DNA from 2 places in the Exiguobacterium sp. SH0S7 genome. Region 2 is predicted to be linked to the other one. Evidence: riboswitches for the same ligand, from Rfam matches in the RefSeq annotation. Region 2 holds a riboswitch; the other holds the start of a gene.
The links. A riboswitch is a leader RNA that binds a small molecule or an ion and turns the genes downstream of it on or off. The one in region 2 is predicted to bind S-adenosylmethionine.

Region 1 (5,087 bases), on a different contig from region 2:
AAAGAGCAATTCAGTCACTTCCTGTCTGACAATAGTATCTACACTATACCCGATTCCATGCCGCGCTAGACGTAAAGTTTCTGTCAAAAATAGCGTCGCGGGCAAATGCCCGCGACGCTATTCGGTCGATTTTTGTTACCCGACGACGCCTTCAGTCTCTTGAAGTTGTTCCGCAATATTCTCGATGATATAGCGGTTGCGTGGATGCTCCTGACACTCTTTCGAGCATGAACGCATCTGTTTGGGTTCACACTCTTCACAACAGAAGTGTTGGGCATTGCACTCCGGGTTGGCACAATTAACGTAACGGACCGTCTTCGTTCCACAGTGCATGCACGTTGAAACGACTGACGGATTGACCGTGTTGACTGGGACGTTGATGCGCTCGTCAAAGACGTAAAGCTCGCCGTCCCAGTTTTCCCCTTGTGTTGCTTCGTCTTTGCCGTACATGGCGACGCCGCCTTTTAAGTGGAAAATGTTGTCGTGACCTTGGTCACGCATATATGCGGTAAATTTCTCGCAACGGACGCCTCCGGTACAGTACGTGAGAAGTGTTTTCCCTTCGTAGAGGTCTTTGTTCTCCTCAAGCCAATCTGGCATGTAACGAGAAGCCTCTACGTCGATTTTGATCGCATTTTTGAAATGGCCAAGATCGTACTCGTAGTTGTTACGAACGTCGAGGATGACGACATCGTCGCGATTCATCATCTCTTTCCATTCTGCCGGTTCGAGATACGCACCGTGTTGTTTCGGCACGTCGAACTCACCATCAAAGCGCCACGTCACGAGCTCTTGTTTGTGACGGACAAAAATTTTCTTGAAAGCATGCTCTTCGACTTCATCGATTTTGAACTCGATGTCGCTGAAGTATGGATCGGCTTTCAAATCGTTCATGTACTGTTCGGTTTGTTCCCAAGTGCCCGAGCACGTTCCGTTGATTCCTTCGGAAGAAATCAAGATACGCCCTTTGATCCCGAGGTCTTTACAGTACTTGAGGTGTTGTTGTGTTAGTGTTTCTGGGTCTTCGATGTTGACGTACTTATAGTACAGCAAGACCCGCATTGGTTTTGTTTCCATGTTATTGCTCCCCTGTGTTCAGTTTTTTGCAGGAAAACGAACGTTGGGTTGTGTCGTTCGACGAATGAACTTGCCTGCAACCACAAGTCCATTATTATATGATAGATATCACAGTGAAATTTCGCAAATACTTTTTATTTTTTTTTGAGGAGAGCAGGGAGATGCGTCCTCTTGAACGAATTCGGGTAAAAGGTAGTAACGAAAGCCGAAGGTGGAAACTGAAATGCTCACATCACTCCAACAATATATATTGAACATCATTGAATGGCTCCAAGGACTGCCGGGAGGTCCTTGGGCTGGACTCGGGGCCCCGTTCCTGGAAGCGATTTTCCCGTTTCTCCCGCTCGTCTTGATCATCTCGGCGAACGCGGCCACGTATGGCTTCTGGCTCGGTGTGCTCTTATCGTGGATCGGCAGCTTGGCAGGGACACTCCTCGTGTTCGCCGCCGTCCGTTACGTGTTCCGCAAACCGATGACGCGTTGGCTCGAAAAACATAAACAGGGTGTCTATTGGCTCGATCGCATCAACCATATGAGTCCAATCTCGCTCGGATTCTTATATTCGTTGCCGTTCATCCCGGTCAGTTTGATCACGTACTTACTCGCCTTGATTCAAATGCCGCTCCGGACGTTCGTATTGGCGGCCGGATTCGGGAAACTGCTCGTCGTCATCATCTTCTCGGTCATCGGTGATCAGTGGCAAGAGTTCATCCAAAGCCCGTTCCGCTTGTCGATGCTCGGCTTGCTCTTGCTCGTATTGTGGGCGATTAGCCGGGGTCTCGAAGAACTTCTCAAACGGCGCGCCTTCAAAAAACGGAACGAAGAGCTCAAACGTAAACGTGAAGCGAGAACATAAAAATCCTCGAAGGCGGCCGCCTTCGAGGATTTTTGCTCAGTTGGTTTTTTTGAAACGTGGGAAGTTGAAGACGATCGCCAAACCTCCGCAAATGAACAGGAGGAACGGATAGAACATATACGGGACGAGGGCGGGTGACGCCGTGTTCGTCAACTCGGCGGCGATGAGGAGCTGCGCCCCGTAAGGCAGAAGTCCTTGTACCCCGCACGAGAAGATGTCGAGTACGCTCGCTGACTTTTTCCGTTCGATGTCATACGTATCGGCGATATTCGCGGCAAGCGGGCCTGCTACGAGAATCGAGATCGTATTGTTCGCCGTCGCGACGTTCGTCGCACTGACGAGCCCGGCGATGCTCCATTCCGCACCAGCCCGGCGTTCAATCCGTGACGTGAGTGCGTCTCGTAAATAGGTGAGTCCACCGTTATATGAGATGAGCCCGACGAGTCCGCCCATGAATAACGTCAAGAGCGAAATCTCGGCCATCCCCATCATGCCGTCGGCCATCGCCGTGACGTAAGTCGTGACGGCCAAGCTTCCGTCAATCAGCCCGATGATGCCAGCGAGCGCGATGCCGCCGAGCAAAACGAGGATGACGTTCAGTCCGGTCAAGGCGAGGGCGATGACGGCGAGATACGGAATCAATTTGTACCATTCGAACGCGGCCACTTCAATCGTCGATTCTCCGCTTGAGAGAACGGCTAACAGGACAGTCGTGATGATTGCGGCCGGGAGCACGATCCAAAAGTTGGTCCGGAACTTGTCGCGCATGTTCGTCCGTTGTGTCCTTACGGCAGCGATTGTCGTATCCGAGATGAACGACAAGTTGTCTCCGAACATGGCCCCGCCGACAACGGCCGCGGCCGCGATTGCGATATTGACCCCGCTCTCTTGATGGATGCCGAGCGCGATCGGGGCAAGCGCGGCAATCGTACCGGTCGATGTGCCCATCGCCATCGAGATGAAAGCAGCGATGACGAACAGTCCGCTCAGTAAGAGTGACGGTGGCAGGAACGTCAAGGCCGCATTGACCGTCGCGTCAATCGCACCGATTGCACCGGCGACGCTCGAGAACGCGCCGGCGAGCAGGAAGATGAATATCATGATCAAGATGCCTGGATTACCGGCGCCTTGTGCGATACGCTCGACGGTCTGAGTGACGCTTCCTTTCGTCATCATCGCAGCGACAATTAAAGCGATCAACGCCGCGATCAGTACCGGAAACTTGTAAAAGTCGCCATAATAAATACCTGCTCCGATGAAGAAGACGAGGAAGACGAGCAAAGGCAAGAGTGCCCATTTGTTAGCTGTTGGTTGTTCCAATTGATTCACCTCATTTAATAGAATAGAAAAAAAGAGCCTTCCGAAAAAGGCTCTCTCTGTAAGAGACACCCTTTTCATCTTTCGAGCAGAACGCTCGCTGGATTTGGCACAGGTTACCCGCTGCCGAGACATCTAAGGGCCAGTCCCTCCGTCTCTCTTGATAAAAAGTCGTCATGATGTAGTTGTTAGACACGTTTCCTAACGTACCTGTTTCAAATCGGGTTGTCAACAGAAATTCCCCTGCGCCAGTGGACGCGGGGGGAAGTCATGTCGTCAAAAAGTTGTAATGGGCGACGCGGTTACGACCGGCGTACTTACCGCCGACGTAAAGGGCCCGGTCAGCGTTACGGATCGTATCGTCAAGCCGTTTGTCGCCGAACGCTTGAATCGTATCGACACCGATCGAGGCGGTCACGGGAATATCGACCCCATCGACACGGAACGGCTTATCTTCAATCTTCTGCCGAATCCGTTCGGCGATATCGACGGCTTGGTCGACGTCGCAATGATTGAGCAGCAATATGAACTCCTCGCCCCCGTAACGGGCCGCAAAGTCATCGGTCCGGAGCACTTGCCGAATTCGCCGCCCGAACTCTTGGAGCACGCTGTCTCCGACTTGGTGACCGTGCGTGTCATTAATTTTTTTAAAGAAGTCAATGTCGAGCATCGCGACCGAGATCGGGTACATCGAACCGTCCGAGATTTGTTGAATCCCATACTCGTAGAACGCGCGCGCGTTGGCGAGCAGCGTCAAGCTATCGGTGCGGCTTTCCGTGTATAGGCGGTCGCGTTCGTGGCACCGGCTGATCGTTCGGTTGAATGATTTCAACAATTTTACCATCTCGTTTTGAATGATGGGCGGATAGCCATAGACGTGTTCACCGATCATGACGATGCGTGTGCGGATCCCGTCAATCTCTTCTGACTGGACCGAGATGAAGCTGTGGTAGTCGTCATGAAACGCATCTGACAACGCTGCGTCCCATTCGAAACGCATCTCATAATCGACAGACTTGGCGTGTGGATGGCGCGCATCCATCAAGTCGAAGACGAGCGGACGGTCGATTGGCTGTCGCGTCAACAAATCGAAATAGAGCGTTCGGTCGAACAGGACGAACTCGACAAACCCTTTATCATATTGGTTGAGGCGCTCACATTGACTCAAGAACACTTCAATCGCCTGAGCCTCGCTTTGAGACAGGGAGACTGCCTCTTTCGCTTCATCGTACTGTTCGATCAATGACTTGAACGCGTCCTGGCGCCCTTTTTGAATCATCAACCGCTTAATAAAGAACGTGAGGGCGGCCGCGATGCTACTGACGACGAGCAAGTTCGTCTCACGGAAGAACGACGCGGCAAAGATGAAGACGAAACTGACGATATACGTGTAAAAAGCGATACTCAGAAAATCTCGGACCGGAATATCGACGCGGAACCACCAGCCGACTTGATATTTTTGGACAATCGTGTTCAAGATGATGGCGCTGATCAGACCGAGGAGCGGGACGAACGAATCCTGCGAATAGAAGCCAAGACCGGTCTCACCGCCGAGTGCCAAGTAAACACTTGCCGGGATGGCGATTTCTAAAAATGACGTGATCGCGTTCCACGGATAAGTGAACCGGAAGCGGCGGAGCGCGACGCGCGGTTTTAAGTTGGCGAACTGAAAGACGAGGAGTCCAATTTGGTTGACGAGGAGCGCCGTCTCAAAATCAAAGAATAAAAAGATGATGAGGACGATGCTTTCTGAAAACGTGAAATAGACGCCTTTCCGTTCAATCGAGTCCATTTGGAAAATGATGACGAGCAACGCGATCAAGATGAACGGAAGCGG
Region 2 (5,087 bases):
CGAGCTCGTCCCGGGACGGTTCGAAGCGAATGTTTTGGACTGTCATACGCGTACCCCCGCTAACAGCGTCACTAATTCATCGATTGTCCGGACATCGTGGCGCTGTTTAATGAGCGTCGTGCCGAGCGTGAGCGCTTCCCGTTTCCGCTCGAGCCGGACCGTTTCCGGTAACGTCTCGAGGTCATTGACTCCTGCGAGGCCGATGGTGCGGCGAATCAGTTCGCATCCGGCATAGCCGATCGTGTCGCTAAAGATGGTTTGAAGTAGTTCATCGACGAACCCGTCCGTGTTGAACGGTTCGACCGCCGTCTCAAACTTCGTCCGGAACGTCTTTTCAAACGTCTCCCATACCGTCAATACGTCGGTGAACCGCTCGAACCGTTTGAGTGGGTCATGGAACGTCGATAGCGTCAAATGGGCGACGATTTGCCCGATGTCAAAGCCGAACGGTCCGTAAAAAGCGAACTCTGGATCGATGACTTTCGTCTCTTGTTGCGTCGCGAAGATGCTGCCTGTATGTAAGTCCCCGTGCAAGAGCGCGTCGTGTTTCGTGACGAAACCGACTTTCAGTTTCGTGACCTCCACTTTCAATTTCTGGTCACGCCAAAGCGCTTCGACGTCCTGACGGAGCGCGGTTTCGATGTTGTTCGACTCGGCATCTTTGTACGGATCGGTGAAGATCAGTTTTTCAGTGATGTCGCACAGTTCCGGGTTGTAATAATCCCGTTCTTTCCGCTTCTTCTCGATTGGGCCGGCCGCATAGTCGGACGTCTCAAACAACGTCTGCCCTAAAAACTCACCGATGTGACGGGCGAGTTCAGGATACGCTTTCCCTTCCAAATAGCCCGTCCGGACGATATCAAAGTCGGACAGGTCCTCTAAAATCGTGTAGGCGAGCGTCCGATCACTGCCGAGAACGACCGGGACGAAACGCGGGACGACACTGGCGAATTCGCGCAACGCAAGCTGCTCGATCCACGCCCGTTCAAGTGTGAGCGGCCAACTCTCGCCGACGACTTTCGCATACGGTAGCGCCTGCTTGACGATGAGGCTCGTTTCGCCTTGACGGATGCGGAAGACGAGGTTCAAGTTGCCGTCCCCGATCTCCTCACAATGCGCGATGCCCCCGTCTTCGAGTAACCCTAACGTTCTGACGTGCTCGACGACTGTCTGTTCTGTAAATGGTTGATAAGCCATGTCTGTTTCCCCTTTCGGTATATTCCCCACAAAAAAAGCCCCTTTCTCCGCGAGAAAGAGGCACAGCCGTAACGGATGTTCCTCTCATCTGTCAGACGTATGTCTGGTGGATGTAGCACCGTGCCTACTGGTCGGTTGCTGCGGCGTCATCGGGCCAATTCCCTCTGCCAACTCGCGATAAGAGTGTCGTATTCGATTGTGTGAACTTGTTGTGATGAATATTACGGACTCGACCCCACCTTTGTCAACGGCAATTTGCTGGAGCAACGGTCACTTTTTTTATGCATATATAGTAACAACGAACTCAAACTTTTTTTCTCAAAAAAAGGAATTGACGAACCGGATATTGTGTGACAAAATTCAATTAAATTTCACAACTTCAAAATACATTCTTATCAAGAGCAGACGGAGGGGACAAGCCCGATGATGTCGCAGCAACCGACCCGATTGGGCACGGTGCTAATTCTTGCAGCGTAAGCTGAGAGATAAGAGTTCATTTTTTTATGATGACCTCTTGCCTCGGCATGGGGTCATTTTTTGTTTGACCGGAAGGAGGAACGAACATGAGTATTACTGCCACATATGAAATCAGCCGGACGGACCGCGTCGCGACTGTCGCCGAGAAAATCGCCCTCGAACTGACCGTCGGCACGTGGACGGAACTGCCTCACCTAGAGCAAGAACAATTAAAGGCGTATCGGGGCGAGGTCGTCTCAACGACGCATACGGAAACAACGAGCCGCTTCACAATCCGTTATCCGCTCCATAACGTCACGCCCGACTTCTCATCCATCTTGACGACGACGTTCGGGAAATTATCGCTCGATGACTCGGTACGCTTGATCGACTTGACGTTACCCGAAACGCTTGCATCTGAATTCCCCGGAGCAAAGTTCGGTGTTCAAGGCGTTCGTGAGTTGCTCGACGTACATGATCGCCCGCTCGTCATGAGCATCTTTAAAGGGATCATCGGCCGTGATTTACGCTTCTTAGAACAGCAACTTCGAGACCAGCTCGCCGGCGGCATCGACATCGTCAAAGATGATGAAATCCTATACGACAACCCGCTCACTCCGTCGCTTGAACGAGCTAAAATCGGAGCGGCCGTCATCCAAGAACAGTTCAAAACGACCGGGAAACGTTCGCTCTATGCCATCACGCTCAGCGGTCCGGTGTTCGGGCTGCGTGACCAAGCGCTCCGCTTGATCGAGGCGGGCGCGACGGCACTGTTGTTCAACGTCTATACATACGGGCTCGACACACTCCGCGAACTCGCGAGCGATCCAACAATTAACGTCCCGATTTTGGCGCATCCCGCGTTCGCCGGGGCCTTGACCGGCTCGATCAGCCACTCGCTCTTGCTCGGAAAATTGATCCGCCTCGCGGGGGCCGACTTGACGCTGTTCCCGTCCCCATACGGTTCACTTGCGACACCGCCTGATGAGGCGTTCACGATTCGGGATGGCAGTGCTCGGCCGCACTGGACGAAGCCGATTCTACCGGTCCCGTCGGCCGGCATCCATCCGGGGCTCATCCCGGACATCATCCGTGATTTCGGCACAGACGTCGTCATCAACGCCGGTGGCGGCATCCACGGTCACCCAGACGGCGCGGCTGCCGGGGCCCGGGCGTTCCGACAAGCGATTGAGCAAGTATTAGGCGTGGCGAGCCAGACGAACGAGCTCGAGTCCGCGCTAAAGGCGTGGTCAAAACAATGACGATTCACATCTTGTGTGACTTCGATGGGACGATCACGGCCGAGGACAACATCATCGCTTTGATGCGGGCGTTCGCACCGCCCGAATGGCACGCGCTCAAAGACGACGTGCTCGCTCAAGACATCTCGATCCGCTCCGGGGTCGGACAGATGTTCCAGCTGTTGCCGAGCGCTGACGCTTCGGCGTACCGTGACTACTTGCTGGACCGCATCACCTTGCGCCCAGGGTTCTCGACGTTTTTGGCAGAAGTCCGGCAACAAGTTTGGAAGTTCGACGTCGTCAGCGGCGGCATGGACTTTTTCGTGCACCCGATCTTGCAAGACCACGTCGCGCCGGACCACATCTACTGTAACGTCGCCGACTTCTCGGACGAGACGGTACGCGTCGACTGGCCCTACGCCTGTGACGCGCATTGTACGAATGATTGTGGTTGCTGCAAACCGACAATCGCCCGGACGATCGTCGATCCCGTTGATCGCTTGATCGTCATCGGTGACTCGGTGACCGACTTCGAGATCGCCAAACGGGCCGATTTCGTCTACGCCCGTGGGCAACTCATCACGCTCTGTGAAGCGGAAGGCATCGCCTACGCCCCGTTCGAGACGTTCGACGACATCACCCATCACATGAAGGAGGTGCACGTATGAGCGTGACCGCACGTTGGCTTGAACTCGCCGACATTAAAGACGAACTCGCCGCGCGCGACTGGTTCCCAGGAACGAGTGGCAATTTGGCGATTCGTGTCTCCGACGACCCGCTGACCTTCCTCGTCACGGCGAGCGGACGCGATAAACGAAAACGGACCACGGACGATTTCGTCCTCGTCGACGCGGCCGGTCGCTTGCTTGGCGAACAAACTGGCAAACCGTCCGCTGAGACGCTGCTACACGTCGAGGTGTTCAACAAGACCGCGGCGGCGTGTTCACTCCATGTGCACACAGTCGACAACAACGTCATCTCCGAGCTCCACGCCGTGAACGGTGAGGTCGTCTTCACGGGGCAAGAGATCATCAAGGCACTCGGGTATTGGGAAGAGGACGCGGTCGTCCGGGTCCCAATCATCGACAATCATGCCGACATCCCGACGCTCGCGGCCGCCTTCGCGCCTCACGTCCATTCAAACGCCGGTGCCGTCCTCATCCGTAATCACGGCATCACGGTCTGGGGCGAGACGCCGGATGCGGCGAAGCGCTATTTAGAAGCATACGAATTTTTGTTCAGCTACACGTTAAAACTACGCGCCTTAGGCGTCCATTCATAAGGAGGAACTTTCTATGGCAACTGTCTATTTCCAACAAACTGAAGAACGTCTCGTCGACCAATCTGAAGTGAACGTATTTTTAGAATCGCGCGGCATCCTGTACGAGCAGTGGGACATCGCTAAACTTCCGATCGCGCTTCAAGAAAACTACGAACTGACGGACGAAGACAAGCAAGCCATCCTCGCAACGTTCCGTGACGAGATTCAAGACGTGTCAGAGCGCCGCGGCTATCAAACGGCCGACGTCATCTCGCTGTCTGACGCGACACCGAACTTGGACGAACTGCTTGTCAACTTCCAAAAGGAACACCATCATACGGACGACGAGGTCCGCTTCATCGTCAGCGGTCACGGCATCTTCGCCATCGACGACGCCGAACGCGGTTACTTCAACATCGAGCTCAATCCGGGCGATTTGATTTCGGTCCCGGTGAACACGCGCCACTACTTCACGCTTCAAGACGACCGCCAAGTCGTCGCCGTCCGCATCTTCGTGACGACAGAGGGCTGGGTGCCGATCTACGAGAAACAGAATGTGAACGCATAATAAAGAAGCGGACGAATTGCTCGTCCGTTTCTTTATTTCATCCGCCGTTCGGCCAAACGTTCTTTAGCCGATTCTCGCGTCTTCACAACATCGATATCCCCAAGTGCCTTACCGAGTCCGCGTGTTGGAAGATTGACGTACATCGTCTCATAGTTACTGACTTCATACGTCTCATGAAAAATCCCGACCACCTCACTCGCCCGCGCTTTCTGATTGAATGTTTTCCACGCTTCTAAATGCAGTTTTCCGTGTGCATAATCGAGAAGTTCCTCGCTTGAACGCCAATATTGAATGAGGGTGACAGAGCGCCACCCAATCGTCATCTCATGCGACAAAAAACCTGAATCTCGATTCGTGTACAGCT

Region 1: another riboswitch for S-adenosylmethionine. It lies ahead of EVJ22_RS13015 (Na+/H+ antiporter NhaC family protein); the one in region 2 lies ahead of EVJ22_RS08900 (2,3-diketo-5-methylthiopentyl-1-phosphate enolase).

The regions. Positions count from the first base shown of each region.
Region 1 is NZ_SJVA01000012.1:10,323-15,409, forward strand. Features, by position in the region: gene EVJ22_RS13000 (divergent PAP2 family protein) at 1-18, opposite strand, end outside; gene trhO (oxygen-dependent tRNA uridine(34) hydroxylase TrhO) at 136-1,077, opposite strand; gene EVJ22_RS13010 (TVP38/TMEM64 family protein) at 1,301-1,933, shown strand; gene EVJ22_RS13015 (Na+/H+ antiporter NhaC family protein) at 1,970-3,253, opposite strand; SAM riboswitch class I at 3,325-3,420, opposite strand; gene EVJ22_RS13020 (GGDEF domain-containing protein) at 3,519-5,087, opposite strand, start outside.
Region 2 is NZ_SJVA01000004.1:142,300-147,386, reverse strand. Features, by position in the region: gene mtnA (S-methyl-5-thioribose-1-phosphate isomerase) at 1-46, opposite strand, end outside; gene mtnK (S-methyl-5-thioribose kinase) at 43-1,197, opposite strand; SAM riboswitch class I at 1,279-1,381, opposite strand; SAM riboswitch class I at 1,587-1,689, shown strand; gene EVJ22_RS08900 (2,3-diketo-5-methylthiopentyl-1-phosphate enolase) at 1,761-2,915, shown strand; gene EVJ22_RS08895 (2-hydroxy-3-keto-5-methylthiopentenyl-1-phosphate phosphatase) at 2,912-3,562, shown strand; gene EVJ22_RS08890 (methylthioribulose 1-phosphate dehydratase) at 3,559-4,176, shown strand; gene EVJ22_RS08885 (1,2-dihydroxy-3-keto-5-methylthiopentene dioxygenase) at 4,190-4,723, shown strand; gene EVJ22_RS08880 (DUF4188 domain-containing protein) at 4,756-5,087, opposite strand, start outside.